DNA from 3 places in the Arthrobacter sp. LFS091 genome. Region 3 is predicted to be linked to each of the others. Evidence: riboswitches for the same ligand, from Rfam matches in the RefSeq annotation. Region 3 holds a riboswitch; each other region holds the start of a gene.
The links. Region 3 has a riboswitch for S-adenosylmethionine ahead of ACNQOP_RS16115 (hypothetical protein). Riboswitches for the same ligand answer to the same signal wherever they lie in the genome.
Positions count from the first base shown of each region.

Region 1: linked by a shared signal. The riboswitch ahead of ACNQOP_RS11020 (aminotransferase class V-fold PLP-dependent enzyme) and the one ahead of ACNQOP_RS16115 (hypothetical protein) in region 3 are both predicted to bind S-adenosylmethionine.
Region 2: linked by a shared signal. The riboswitch ahead of metX (homoserine O-acetyltransferase MetX) and the one ahead of ACNQOP_RS16115 (hypothetical protein) in region 3 are both predicted to bind S-adenosylmethionine.

Region 1 is NZ_JBFPFP010000005.1:170,138-173,300, reverse strand. It holds gene ACNQOP_RS11030 (ribosome small subunit-dependent GTPase A) at 1-743, shown strand, start outside; gene hisN (histidinol-phosphatase) at 798-1,610, shown strand; SAM riboswitch class IV at 1,794-1,907, shown strand; gene ACNQOP_RS11020 (aminotransferase class V-fold PLP-dependent enzyme) at 1,941-3,163, shown strand, end outside.
Region 2 is NZ_JBFPFP010000004.1:177,275-180,437, forward strand. It holds gene ACNQOP_RS09080 (winged helix DNA-binding domain-containing protein) at 1-367, shown strand, start outside; gene metX (homoserine O-acetyltransferase MetX) at 399-1,526, opposite strand; SAM riboswitch class IV at 1,541-1,657, opposite strand; gene ACNQOP_RS09090 (bifunctional o-acetylhomoserine/o-acetylserine sulfhydrylase) at 1,831-3,163, opposite strand, start outside.
Region 3 is NZ_JBFPFP010000008.1:127,769-130,931, forward strand. It holds gene ACNQOP_RS16110 (sodium:solute symporter) at 1-1,249, shown strand, start outside; SAM riboswitch class IV at 1,474-1,593, shown strand; gene ACNQOP_RS16115 (hypothetical protein) at 1,610-1,951, shown strand; gene ACNQOP_RS16120 (hypothetical protein) at 1,948-2,139, opposite strand; gene ACNQOP_RS16125 (VIT1/CCC1 transporter family protein) at 2,365-3,163, shown strand, end outside.

The sequences.
Region 1 (3,163 bases), on a different contig from region 3:
CCGATCAACTCGTGGTGGTGGTGGCGGCCGCGAACCCCGAGCCCCGGACCGGATTCATCGACCGCGCCCTGGTGGCCGCGTATGACGCCGGAATCGAGCCGCTGCTGCTCATCACCAAGGCGGACGTCAAGGACCCGGCGGAACTGCTGGCGAACTACCTCAGCCTGGACTTCCCCGTAATCATCAGCCGGACCGCCGATTCAGGGGCCGGCGGCATTGACGCGCGTTCCGACGACGGCCTGTCCGCCCGCCTCGACCGGTATGCCGTCGCGCAGCTCCGCTCCCACCTCGGCGGAAAAGTAACTGTCATGCTCGGCCACTCCGGTGTGGGCAAGTCCACCATGGTCAACGCCCTGACGGGAGCCGAACGCGCCACTGGCGGCGTAAACGCGGTGACGGGCCGCGGCAGGCACACCTCCTCGTCGGCCCTCGCCCTTAAACTCGATGACGCCCCCACGGGAAGCTGGATCATCGATACTCCCGGCATCCGCTCCTTCGGTTTGGCCCATGTGGACCCGGACCGGATCCTGCGCTCCTTCCCCGACTTGGAGCCCGGCACGGATGGCTGCGAACGCGGCTGCAAACACGACGCAACCGCCATCAATTGCGGACTGGATGCGTGGGTCAACGAAGGCCATGCCGGACCGTCAGGCGTCGCCCGCCTTGCCTCACTGCGTCGCTTGCTTGGGGCTGATCCCCGGCTCGAAGCGAAAGAGGCCAAGGAATTGGGCACGGTCAACTGATCGTGGCGGCTTCACGTCCCCACTGCGGCCAGTGATTCAGGATAGTTTGGTGGCATGACCCATCCCGTTTCCACCTACAACGATGACTTGCGTCTCGCCCACGTCCTCGCAGACTCAGTAGATGCCCAGACCATGGATCGCTTCAAAGCGCTGGACCTGCAGATCGAAACCAAGCCGGACCTCACACCCGTCACAGATGCGGATAAGGCCGCGGAGGAAGCGATTCGCGGCCAGCTGTCCCGTTCCCGCCCCCGCGACGCCGTCTTGGGCGAGGAATTCGGCAGCAGCGGACACGGCTCGCGTCGTTGGATCATCGATCCCATCGATGGCACCAAGAATTTTGTTCGCGGTGTTCCCGTATGGGCAACGTTGATTGCGCTGGTCGATGAAGGCGAACCGGTTGTTGGCGTAGTGAGCGCCCCGGCTCTGGGCAAGCGGTGGTGGGCAGCCAAAGACATGGGCGCTTACATGGGCCGTTCGCTCGCCTCCGCCACACGCCTGAAGGTTTCCAACGTCTCCCGGTTGGCGGACGCGTCGATGTCGTACTCGAGCCTTTCCGGCTGGAAGGAACGCGGCAACCTCGACGAATTCATGGGACTCACAGAGGACATCTGGCGTACTCGCGCCTACGGGGATTTCTGGTCCTATTGCCTGGTCGCCGAAGGCGCCGTGGATATCGCCTGCGAACCTGAGCTGAATCTCTACGACATGGCTGCCTTGGTGCCCATCGTCACGGAAGCCGGCGGACGCTTCACGTCACTGGAGGGCGAAGACGGACCGTTCGGCGGTAACGCGTTGGCCACCAACTCGATATTGCATTCGGAGGTCCTCAAGCGCCTCAACCCTGGGCTGGACGACCTCCTCTAGCTCCGGTTGCGGAACGGCCCGCATCGAACCATCACGAAATTTTCGACGGCGGATGACCCCTTTTGGGGCCGTCCGCCGTTTTATCTTCGCCCAATGACGACTTTTTCGTTCCACGTAACAATGCGCTTAACAATGTCCACCGGCTTTGGAGTGGCTGATGGGTATGCCCTAACCTTTTTTACAGGTCACGAGTGCCAGCGCTAAACCCCGGTTTGCTGGCCGGCAACCCTCCATTCGCGGTGGGGTGCCCCGGGTGACGACCCGGCCGGTCCGGAACGGATACGGCAAGCGCGGATCCCCCATGCGGGGGTCCCTCTTAAGTGAGGTCCCATGAGCACCGTTACGTTCAACGCCAACACCATTCCGTCGTTTGCTGAGGCAAGCGCAGTGCCGGTTGCTGCTGCACGTCCGCTGGCCGCTGTCACGGGCGCGGAGTTGCAGGCGCCCCTGATCCAAGGCGGCCATGTCCGTTATGCCAACCTCGACTACGGCGCATCGGCACCTGCCCTGACCATCGTCTCGGCGCACCTCAACGAGGTTTTGCCTTACTACGCCAGCGTTCACCGCGGTGCGGGTTTTGCTTCGCAGATCAGCACCTCTGTCTACGAAAATTCCCGGAACATCGTGCGTGAATTCGTGGGCGGCCGGGCTGATGACTCCGTGATTTTCACCCGCAACACCACTGACTCCCTGAACTTGCTGGCCGGATGCCTCCCCGTGGTTGATGGCCAGGTCGCTGGCGAGGTCCTGTACCTGGACATCGAACACCACGCCAACCTGCTGCCTTGGCAGGGTGTGCCCCACCGAAGCGTCGTTGCAGCACCAACCCTGGCCGCAACGTTGGATAAACTCCGCGATGAACTCGCCCAAGGCGGCGTGAGCCTGCTGGCGGTCACAGGCGCTTCGAACGTCACCGGTGAAATCCTCCCCATCGCCGAACTGGCTTCCCTTGCCCACGGGTTCGGCGCACGGATCGTGGTGGACGCCGCCCAACTTGCACCCCACCGCCGCATCAACATCGCAGAAGCGGACATCGACTACCTGGTCTTCTCCGGCCACAAGCTCTACGCTCCGTTCGGCGCTGGAGTGGTGGTGGGGCGCCCTGACTGGCTCGACGCCGGCGTCCCCCACCTGGCTGGCGGCGGAGCCGTCCGTGAAGCCCGGTTGGATTCGGTCAGCTGGGCTACCGGCCCGGCCCGCCATGAGGGCGGTTCTCCCAACGTTCTGGGAGCGGCAACCCTGGCCCGCGCCACCCAGGTGTTGGCCGGCCTGGATGAGCAGGAATGGCATGACCATGAAGCGGCCATACGTTCCTATCTTGTTGAAGGCCTGGAAGCGATTGAGGGCGTCTCTGTCCACAAGATCTTCAGCGATTCCGTAGACACCATTGGTGTGGTCAACTTCTCCGTGGAAGGCTTCGACGCCGGTTTGGTCGCCGCCTACCTCGCGGCGGAACACGGTGTCGGCCTTCGGGATGGCCGGTTCTGCGCCCACCCGCTGCTCAAGCGCCTGGGACTGCCGTCAGGTTCGCTGCGGGCAAGCTTCGGCGTTGG
Region 2 (3,163 bases), on a different contig from region 3:
CACTTTCGATGGGCTGGAATTTCACCTCGCCTCCGAAGAAGTCGAGGGGCTTTCCGGGCCGCCCCACGAGGCGGCACTCCCACGCGTTGACCTCATCCAGTGCTATGACGAGTACGTGATGGGGTACTCCCAGTCACGGCATTACCTCGGCGGAACGGCACCGTACCTTTCCACGGACAACAGCCCCCTGCACGTTGTGCTGGTGGACGGACGATTGGCAGGGTGGTGGCGGCACGGATTCATCAACGGCGTCTGCGAACTCGACATCAGGATGGACCGGCCCACGACGCCGGATGAAGACATCGCACTGGACGCCGAGGTGGCCCGCTATGGAAGTTTCCTGGGCCTCCCGACCAAAAGGGCATGAGACGTCAAGGCTAAGCTGGGAAGTCACTGCTTTAGGACTGGGAAAAGAAGGCCTGGTGGAGTTGCGCGGACAGTTGGCCGATTTCGGTCAGGAAGCCGTCGTGGCCAATGGGGGCTTCGATGACGTGGACCGGTACGTTCCCGGGAAGCCCGGCCGCCAATTCCCGCGATTGTGCGGGGAAGTAAAGCCTGTCACTGTCCACCGCCGCAACGAAGAACTGCGCAGTGGTCCGGGACAGTGCGTCTTGGAGTGAGCCACGCCCCCTGGTCACGTCGTGGGACATCAGGGCTTCGGTGATGGCAACGTAGCTGTTCGCGTCAAAGCGGCGGACAAGCTTGTTCCCTTGGTGGTCCAGGTAGCTCTCCACCTGGTATCGGCCCCGCTCCGCGAGGACGGCGGCAGCAAGCGGCGTTTCCTGGGGCTGCGGCTGACGTCCAAACCGGTAATCCAGTTCCAGGGCCGAGCGGTAGGTGATGTGCGCAATCCGGCGTGCCAACGCCAGGCCCTCTTCGGGGGCTGGGCCGCCGTAGTAGTCGCCGTTGTTGAAGTTCGGGTCCTGCCGGATGGCAAGGGTCTGGGCCTGCGCGAACGCAATCTGCTCGGCCGTGCTGTAGGCGCCGACCGAGATCACAGCGCACCGTTCAACCCGTTCGGGAAATGTCACGGCCCATTCCAGGGCCCTGGCACCTCCCATGGATCCGCCCAGTACGGCATGCCAGGCCTTGATCCCCAAGGTGTCCGCGAGTCGCGCTTCAGCCTCCGTGCTGTCGCGCAGCGTGATCAGGGGGAACCGGGATCCCCAGGGCTGGCCGTCCGGCGCTTCGGAGGACGGGCCCGTGCTTCCATAACAGCCGCCCACGATGTTGATGGAGACCACGAAGTACTTGGTGGTATCGATGGTGGCGCCAGGTCCGACGAGTTGTTCCCACCATCCTTCCTCGTCGGTTGCTCCGCGAGCCACATGCGTGCTGCCCGTGAGCGCATGCTCGATGAGCACGGCATTGGAGGCATCCGCATTGAGCCGGCCCCACGTTTCATAGGCCAGGACAACGTCCGGAAGGAAACCACCGGCCTCGAGCTCGAGCGAACCGATGCTGGCGTACTTAACCGTGCCGTCCGCTTCTTCGGCTGTGGGTATGGCTGTTGCAGTGATGGTCATTCCTTTGACACCTATCCTCGCGCTTGCCCGTCGCCTTGCGCGCGAACGGGCCAGGTCTTCACCCGGGGCACCCCACCGCGGAGGAGGGTTGCCGGCCAGCAAGCCGGGGCTACATGCTGGCACTCGTGACCTATAGAAAGAGTGTAGGAAAAACCGGGCCACTCTGGCGAAGAATGTGACAACACTGTGACGGTTTCGGGTCACATCGTTCGCGAATGGGCGCTGTGGAGCGCCGCCCTTCGAATATTCGACGGCGCGGGGCGGCGCTGCACAGAAGGTGTTCGTTACTGGATCAGGCGGGCCACTAAGCTCCCTTGGCCGCCCTGAAGCCTGCTTCGAGGTCGGCGATGATGTCGTCCACGTGCTCGATGCCAACAGACAGGCGCACCAGGCCTGGTTTGACGCCGGCGATCTCCTGCTGCTCTGCGGTCAACTGGCTGTGCGTGGTGGAGGCCGGGTGGATGACCAGCGAACGCACATCGCCGATGTTTGCCACGTGTGAGTGAAGCTCCAGCCCGTCCACGAAGCGCTTGCCGGCTTCGACGCCGCCCTTGATGTTGAACGCGACGATGGCGCCGGTGCCGTTGGGGCCATACTTCTTGCCGCGCTGGTACCACGGGCTGGACGGCAGACCCGCGTAGGCGACCGATTCGACGTCGTCGTGCGCTTCAAGCCACTCCGCCACTTTGGTGGCGTTGGCGACGTGGCGTTCCACGCGAAGGCTCAAGGTTTCCAGCCCCTGGGCGATCAGGAAGGCATTGAATGGCGCGACGGCGGAGCCCAGGTCCCGGAGCAACTGGACGCGGGCCTTGAGGATGTAGGAGAGGTTTGCGCCGAGCGCCCCGTCCTTGCCGAGGTCGCGGGCATAGACCAGGCCGTTGTAGCTGGGATCGGGGGTGTTGAAGCCCGGGAACCGCTCGGGGTCCTTGCCGAAGTCGAAGTTCCCCGAATCCACGATCACGCCGGCAATTGCCGAGCCGTGTCCGCCGAGGTATTTGGTGGCGGAGTGCACCACGATGTCGGCGCCCCATTCGATGGGACGGATCAGGTAGGGAGTGGACAGGGTGTTGTCGACAATGAGCGGCACCCCGGCCTGGTGCGCGACCCCTGCGATACCTTCGATGTCCAGGACGTCCTGGCGCGGATTGGACACCACTTCGCCGAAGAAGAGTTTGGTGTTCGGCTGCACGGCGTCACGCCACTGGTCCAGGTTGTCCGGGTCTGCGACGAAGGTAACCGAAATACCGAACTTCTTCAGGGTATGCGCGAGCAGGTTGTAGGTCCCGCCGTAGAGGCTGGGGCTGGCCACAACGTGGTCACCTGCCTCGGCGATGTTCAGGATGGCGAAGGTCTCCGCCGCTTGTCCGGAGCTGAGCAGGAGCGCGCCGAGGCCCCCTTCAAGGCTGGCGATCCGCTGTTCAACGGCATCCTGGGTGGGGTTTCCGATGCGGGTGTAGATCGGCGCGAGCTCGGCCAGTGCGAAGCGGTTGGCTGCGCTTTCGGCGCTGGGGAACACGAAGGACGTGGTCTGGTAGATCGGCAGCGAACGAGCACCGGTGGCAGCGTCGGGCTCTTGGCCTGCATGGATCTGGCGGGTTTCGAAAGACCATCCGTGGGACATGGAGTTCTCCTGTTCG
Region 3 (3,163 bases):
GCGCCTGAAGATCTACACCGTCTCCCAGATGCTCAGCCTCCGCTACGGCAGCAAGGCCACGCAGACATCCGGAATCGTGATGCTCGCGTACACCCTGATGCTGTGCGCCACGTCCACTGGCGCCTACGCCACCATCTTCGTGGTGCTCTTCGATTGGGAACGCTGGCTGGCAATCGCCGTTGGCGGGGCAATCGTACTGGTCTACTCAACCATTGGCGGCATGTGGTCCATCACCCTGGCTGACCAGGTGCAGTTCATCATCAAGACCGTGGGCATCTTCTTCCTGATGCTGCCGTTCGTCATGAACGCTGCCGGCGGCATGGACGGCATCCGTGGGCGCCTCAAGGACAGCTTCTTCCAGATCGACGGCATCGGTACCCAGACGATCATCACGTACTTCGTCGTTTACACGCTGGGCCTCCTGATCGGCCAGGACATCTGGCAGCGCGTCTTCACCGCCAAGACCCCCACCGTTGCCCGCTGGGGCGGCGCCACGGCTGGTGTCTACTGCATCCTCTACGGCATCGCAGGTGCCTTGATCGGTCTGGCAGCCCGCGTGGCCTTGCCGGATATCGACGTCGCAAACCTCGGCAAGGACGTTGTGTACGCGGAGGTAGCAACCCACATCCTCCCCGTCGGCATTGGTGGCCTGGTGATGGCCGCGGCTGTCGCCGCTATGATGTCCACCGCCTCCGGTGCCCTCATCGCGGCCGCTACGGTTGCCCGCGCCGACGTCGTCCCGTTCGTGGCCAGTTGGTTCGGCAAGACCATCAACACAGACGACACCGAAAACCCCGAGCACGACGTCAAGGCCAACCGTTACTGGGTCCTTGGCCTGGGCATCGTTGCGGTCCTGATCTCCATGGCCGCGCAAGACGTGGTGGTAGCCCTCACCATCGCCTACGACATCCTGGTGGGCGGCCTCCTGGTCGCGATCCTCGGCGGCCTGGTGTGGAAGCGCGGCACAGGCATCGCGGCTGCATGGTCCATGGCAGTTGGCTCGGTGCTGACACTGGCCTTGCTGATCATGTTCGCAACCGGAGTCATTCCCAGCGAAGACGGCGTCTACGCGAACGAACCCATCTATTACGGCCTCGCGGCCTCGTTCGTCGCTTACGTGGTCATCTCGCTCCTCACCCCGCGCACCGATCCCGCAGTCCGGGCCGCCTGGGACAAGCGAGTGGCTGGCGCGATCTCCGACGAACTGCCGATCGAAGCACACCCGGTCAGCTCCAGCAGGGCTAACTAACCCAAACACGCAGGACAAGCGAAACAAAGCAACGCCCGACGGCGGCGCTCCCCTTATCGGGGAGCGTCGCCGTTGTTGTGTCCCCGGCAGGTACACGTTGTGGGGCCTGCTCTGCGCGCTCAAACTCCATCCAACCCTGCAGAACGGGCCCCACAACGCGAGGAGGCCCCACAACGAGAGGAGGCCCACAACTGGAGCGCGCGCGTGCGGTAGTGTTGTGCCAGCTTCAAGAGATGTGGTGCCAAGCTCCGACTGGCCACACACCAACCCCATGTTCACGGGTGGTTCGGATGAGGAAGCGGCCCGCCCCGGACCCAAGACAACCGAGCGGGCAAGAGCACTCCCCTTAGGAGAAGTACCTTGCCGTACCAGGCCGACAGCAGCCAAGCCCCCACGTCGCCGGCATCCGGCGCCCAAACACCTGGCGCCCAAACACCCGGCACCCCCGCCGAACCCGCAGCCAGCAAGGTTACGGTGATCCCCGCCGTCGACCTCTTCCTGGGGACCGTCACCATAGCGACCGGAGCGAAGAGCGTGACGCTGCGGCACCCCGATCCGCGGTTGATCGCCCGGGCGCTTGCGCAGGCCGTGCGCCCCACCCAATGGTGCGCTGCGTCAGGGACGCTGACCGTGACCGTCGCCGCCGTCGGAAAGCCCATGGGGCTGCCGAGGCACTTTTATTTCCCGGAGCCAGCTGCCTAATCCTCTTCGTCTTCCTCCCGGAAGTCGTCCGTTTCATCGATCGGGACCACCCGTTCGTCATCCTCCGGTGCGTCCACTTCCTCCACCCAGGGCTCGTCCACTTCCTGGTCCTCTGCGTAGTCGTAGGCCGGGTCGGACTCCACAGTTGCCCGCTCCGGGTAATTGGCGTGTGATTCGGTGGTGTTCATGATGCAACCTCCGTCCCTTGGGCCGCGAACGGCCCGATGACCTTGCGCGGGAGACCCCGCCCTGTCATTCCATCTGAGCACCGGCCCACGGACCGGTCAAGGGGCCGAAATTACGGCGCACCGAACATTCCGGTTGAGGAATACCAGCCAAAAATCCCCGAGAATAACCGGTAGTGTTGGGCATGCAATGGGGCCGTAACTACCCCACCCAGCACAGGAGAAAAAGTGCAACAGCACCAGGAATCCCACGGTCCGTCGAGCCCCGTTCCGGACCCCATCAACGAAACCGAAGCCCCGCAAGAGGCCGAAGCACCACAAACCGCGCCGACGTCCTCGGACATCAGGCGCTGGCGTCAGTACCTGGCGGACGAGCGGGCCGAAGCCGCCGTATACCGGGAACTCGCCCAACGCCGGGACGGCGAAGAACGCCAGATCCTGCTGGCCTTGGCCGAGGCCGAAGGCAGGCACGAAGCCCACTGGCTCAAGCTCCTCGGGGAGCACGCAGGAATGCCCAAGGCGGCGTCCGGTCGCAGCCAGTTCCTGGGCTTCCTTGCCCGCAACTTCGGATCGGTGTTCGTGCTCGCTTTGGCGCAGCGGGCCGAAGGCCGCTCCCCCTACGGCACCGAGCCGGCCGCAACGCCAGCCATGGTGGCGGATGAGCAAATCCATGAAGAAGTGGTCCGCGGGCTCGCAACCCGTGGCCGGAACAGGTTGTCCGGCACCTTCCGCGCCGCAGTCTTTGGCGCGAACGACGGCCTGGTCAGCAACCTTTCCCTTGTCATGGGCATGGCCGCCACCGGGGTGCCCAGCCCGGTGGTGTTGATGAGCGGCGTGGCGGGTTTGCTGGCAGGAGCCCTTTCCATGGGCGCAGGAGAATACGTCTCCGTGCGCTCGCAACGGGAACTGCTCAACGCCACCCTCCCCACGCAGGCCACGCTCACCGCTGCGCCATCCCTGGACATTGAGCACAACGAACTGGTCCTGGTGTATATGGCCCGCGGCATGACCCAGGAAGCGGCCGAGC